One region of the Nocardia sp. NPDC127526 genome, then DNA from elsewhere that is predicted to be linked to it. Evidence: riboswitches for the same ligand, from Rfam matches in the RefSeq annotation. Region 1 holds a riboswitch; the other holds the start of a gene.
What was found. Region 1 has a riboswitch for cobalamin ahead of ACFVIV_RS00380 (CbtB domain-containing protein). Riboswitches for the same ligand answer to the same signal wherever they lie in the genome.
Positions count from the first base shown of each region.

Region 2: it holds a riboswitch for cobalamin, as region 1 does, so the genes downstream of both, metE (5-methyltetrahydropteroyltriglutamate--homocysteine S-methyltransferase) here and ACFVIV_RS00380 (CbtB domain-containing protein) in region 1, are expected to answer to the same signal.

Region 1 covers NZ_JBHXVO010000001.1:72,304-74,495, forward strand. The annotation lists gene ACFVIV_RS00370 (heparan-alpha-glucosaminide N-acetyltransferase domain-containing protein) at 1-197, shown strand, start outside; gene ACFVIV_RS00375 (CbtA family protein) at 227-988, opposite strand; gene ACFVIV_RS00380 (CbtB domain-containing protein) at 979-1,173, opposite strand; cobalamin riboswitch at 1,225-1,363, opposite strand; gene mhuD (mycobilin-forming heme oxygenase MhuD) at 1,373-1,684, opposite strand; gene ACFVIV_RS00390 (alpha/beta fold hydrolase) at 1,785-2,192, shown strand, end outside.
Region 2 covers NZ_JBHXVO010000018.1:113,997-116,188, reverse strand. The annotation lists gene ACFVIV_RS25780 (pyruvate carboxylase) at 1-266, opposite strand, end outside; cobalamin riboswitch at 492-695, shown strand; gene metE (5-methyltetrahydropteroyltriglutamate--homocysteine S-methyltransferase) at 793-2,192, shown strand, end outside.

The DNA.
Region 1 (2,192 bases):
TACCGATCCCGGATGCCGACGCCGAGGCGCTCCCCGGTGGCATCCACGGTCCGGGCTGGCCGCTGTTGGCGCTACTGGCGCTCGGCTCCCTGACCCTGGCGACCCTGTGGCGCAGCGCCTCCCGCCGCGGACCGGCGGAATGGGCGCTGCACGAGATCAGCTGGCGCACAGCGAAATGGGCGGTGCCCGTCGGATAACCGGCACCGCCCGTTCGGATCGTCGGAAACTACGCCGCGGCCGAATCCTTTTCGCGCACCCCGCGAGACGCGAATTCGGTCAGCGCCGCGAAGGCCAGGCCCAGCGACAGCCACAGCGTGGCGGTCTCGGCCAGCGAGGCCACCCGGAACTCCCACAGCAGCGAAGCCGGGAAGTCGGACTTCACCTCGTTGACGCCCGGCAGCAGGATGTAGCCCACGGCCGTGACGAGCACGAAAGCCGCTACCGCACCGATCAATCGGAGGGTCGGCAGGCTGTGGCGCAGCAGTTTGAACACATACACGCCGACGCCCACGGCCGCGAAACCGAGCAGCACCACCGCGACCCACAGCCAGGTGCGGTCATTGATGGTCTCCGGATCACCCACGGCGGGCGGATTGGCCGGGTACTTGAAGAACGGCACCGCGACAATCGCCAGCCAGCCGCCCGCCGCGAGTCCCAGCGACAGCTGCGCGCCCGGCAGGGTGGTGTAGCGGCGGGCCACATTGGCCACGGTCGCGAAAATGGCTCCGATGGCGAGACCGTAGATGCCCAATGCCAGGAACTGACCGGCCTTCTGACCGGTCCGGCTCACCAGCGGCTCTTCCTCGTCGCCGTGGGAATGCCCGCCGGCCTGGGCCTCCTCGATGGCAATGGCCGCTTCCACCTTGGGTTCTCCGATGAAGTACCCCACGGTGCCCGCCAGCAGGCCCGCAATGAGGCCGGCCAGCAGGCCGCGCAGCAGCAGCGTCTTGAGCGAACCCGTCAGCCGCTGGGATTCACTCAGTGACACGGGACGCCCAGCAGGTGTCGTCCATCGTGCATGAGCTCGTGCATGAACATGCCGCTGCGCGAGATCGCGCCCTGATCGAAGCCGACCAGGTACAGCGTGAGCAAAGCGAAAAGAACGACAGCCGCGGACACGAGCAGCGCGGTGAGCGCGTCGCCGGTCCGGCCGGGAGAGTGGACGATGGCCATTCGAGTCCTCCTTGGGGATTTCGCGTCCCCATCGAGTTGGGTGCGACGGTGCCGGTGTCTGGCTCTCCCGGCACTTCACCTGACTCGGCTCGAGTGCTTGGAACTACAGTGGCGCGACCGCCCCGGAATCACACCGGGTTACTCGCCACCGTCGCGTACTTCATCTCGAACTGTGACAGCTCACCTGGCCATACGTCAATCAGGCGTGCTTGCCCGCCACGTCCAGGACCACCTCGAACTCCAGCAGCGAGGCGCCGGTGGCGACCGGCTTGCGGGCCTCGCCGGCATGCGCCTCGCGCGCCGGGCCGTCCCGCCAAGCCGCGAAGGACTCTTCGGAATCCCACTGCGTGACAACGAAGTAGCGGTTGTCACCGGCGACGGGACGGAGCAGCTGGAAACCCAGGAAGCCGGGGGAGTTCTCCACGGCGTGCGCGCGGTGCGCGAAGCGCTTCTCCAGTTCGGGGCCCGCGCCCTCGGGGACCTCGATTGCGTTGATCTTGACGACTGCCATGGAGTGGAGGTTACTCCCCACTCCATGGGATTCCTCGTGCCCGCCGCGGTACCCGCGGCGGGCACGAAAAGGGAAGGAGGGTCGTCGTATTGTCGGCATGGTGTTGTACGACGAGGGCGGCGCGGGCGCGCCGATTCTGCTGCTGCACGGGTTGATGGGCAGTGCCCGCACCTGGCGGAGTCAGCTGGACTGGTTGCGTGAATTCGGGCACGTGTACACGTTCGACGCCGCCGGGCACGGCCGCCCCGCGCCGGACGAGCTCACCACGGAAGCCTTCGTGGCCGATCTGGAAGCGGCCACCGCGCGCATTACCGAACCCATGGTGGTGATCGGGCATTCGATGGGGGCCCTGCACGGGTGGGTGTACACCGCGGCGCATCCGGAGCGGGTGCGGGCGCTGGTGGTCGAGGACATCGCGCCCGATTTCCGCGGCCGCACCGCCGCGCACTGGGCCGCCATGATCGAGGCGTGGCCGCAGCCGTTCGCCGACGAGGCCGCCATGGTCGAG
Region 2 (2,192 bases), on a different contig from region 1:
TTCTCGGACAGGAACCCGTAACCCGGGTACACGGCGTCGGCGCCCGCGCTCTTGGCCGCCTCGATGATCCCCTCGACCGACAGATAGGCCCGCACCGGATGCCCGGGCGTCCCGATCTGGTAGGCCTCGTCCGCCTTCAACCGATGAACGGAGTTGCGGTCCTCGTAGGGAAAGACCGCCACCGTTCCGATGCCGAGTTCGTAGGCCGCGCGGAAGGCGCGAATGGCGATCTCGCCGCGGTTGGCGACCAGGACTTTGGAGAACATGCGCCTTAAGGTACCTGCCCCGCGATATCGATCGGGCATCGAACTCACTTCGCAGTCATCTTCACAAGCACACCCGCCGGTCCTGCGAAGTTGTCATTCGCAAAGCTACACACCTCACCCCGTCGCCGCCGGTCGGGTGAGGTTCGGTTTCGAAACCGCGCTAGCTAAGGAATAGACTGCGCAGCGCAGTCGGTTCGCACTGTGGGAGACGAGTCGGAGCCCCGAACGTCCCACGGCAGCGTCGAAACCCGTTAACCGACGGGTGAAGAGGGAACCCGGTGAGAATCCGGGACTGTCCCGCAGCGGTGAGCAGGAACGACCGCCGTCATCAGCACTGGGCTCCATGGCCCGGGAAGCGACGGCCAGTAGGTCGGCCATTTCGGCCGGTGCCCGCGAGTCCGAAGACCTGCCGATTGTGCCGGGTACGCCGTATCCGGCGGTCTCCGCCTCGTGGACTGGGTGGATGGGCCGGTAGTGGTTTCCGCATGCTCGCGTGAGCGTGTATTCGGGGCACTCGGGTTCATTCATGCCCGTGGGCGGCGGCCAGTGGCTCTGGAAGCACTGGAGAACAGCTGTGACCAACATTTCCCCTTTCACCGCAACGGTTCTGGGCTCACCGCGGATCGGGCCGCGGCGTGAGCTGAAGCGCGCCATCGAGTCCTACTGGGCGGGACGCAGCGATGCCGAGGCATTGCACGCCGTCGCCAAGGAACTCCGCATCGCTCAGCTCACCGGACTGGCCGCGGCCGGAATGGATTCGGTGCCGGTGGGCACCTTCTCGTACTACGACCAGATACTGGACACCGCGGTCATGTTCGGCGCGCTGCCGCCGCGGGTGGCCGGTATCGCGGATCCGCTGGATCGGTACTTCGCGGCGGCCCGCGGCACCGATGCGGTCGAACCGCTGGAGATGACCAAGTGGTTCGACACCAACTACCACTACCTGGTGCCGGAATTCGGTGCGGATACCGAGTTCACGCTGCATCCGGACAAGCTCCTCGACGAGCTGCGGGAGGCGCTGGCGCTCGGCGTGCCCGCGCGGCCGGTGGTGATCGGCCCGCTGACCTTCCTGAAGCTGGCCAAGGACGCCGAGGGTGATCCGCTGCGGCGGATCGACGCGCTGCTGCCGCTGTACCGGGAATTGCTGCGGCAGCTGGCCGCGGCGGGCGCTCAGTGGGTGCAGATCGACGAGCCGGTGCTGGTGACCGATCTCACCGAGGCCGAGCTCGCGGTGGCCGGGCGGGTGTACGACGAGCTGTCGGCCTCGGCGGATCGGCCCGCGATTCTGGTCGCCACCTATTTCGGGCGGCCGGGTGCGGCGCTGCCGGTGCTGGCGGGCACCGCCATCGAGGGCGTGGCGCTGGACTTCACCGCCGGGACGACGGTCGGCGAGGTGGCCGGGGTGCCGGCGCTGGCCGGGAAGCTGGTGGTGGCGGGTGTCGTGGACGGCCGCAATGTGTGGCGCACCGATCTGGATCGGGCGCTGAGCACGCTGGGCACCCTGCTCGGCAGCACCGGGGCGCTGGTGGTCTCGACCTCCAGTTCGCTGCTGCACGTGCCGTATTCGCTCGACGCCGAATCCGGTATCGAACCGGTGCTGCGCTCCTGGCTGGCCTTCGGCGCGGAGAAGGTGGCCGAGGTGCGGCTGCTGGCCACCGCGCTGCACGAGGGCACCGACGCCATCACCGCCGAATTGGCTACCGCCCGTGCGGCGTTCGCGTCCCGGGCCGCTGACCCGCGGCTGCGCGACGACACGGTGCGGGCGCGCCTGTCGGCGCTCGGCCCGGAGGCCACCCGCCGCTCCCCCGCCGCGGAACGCCGTGTGCTGCAACAGGAACGCCTGCCGCTGCCGCTGCTGCCGACCACCACCATCGGCTCCTACCCGCAGACCCCCGCCATCCGCAAGGACCGCGCGGCCCTGGTCAA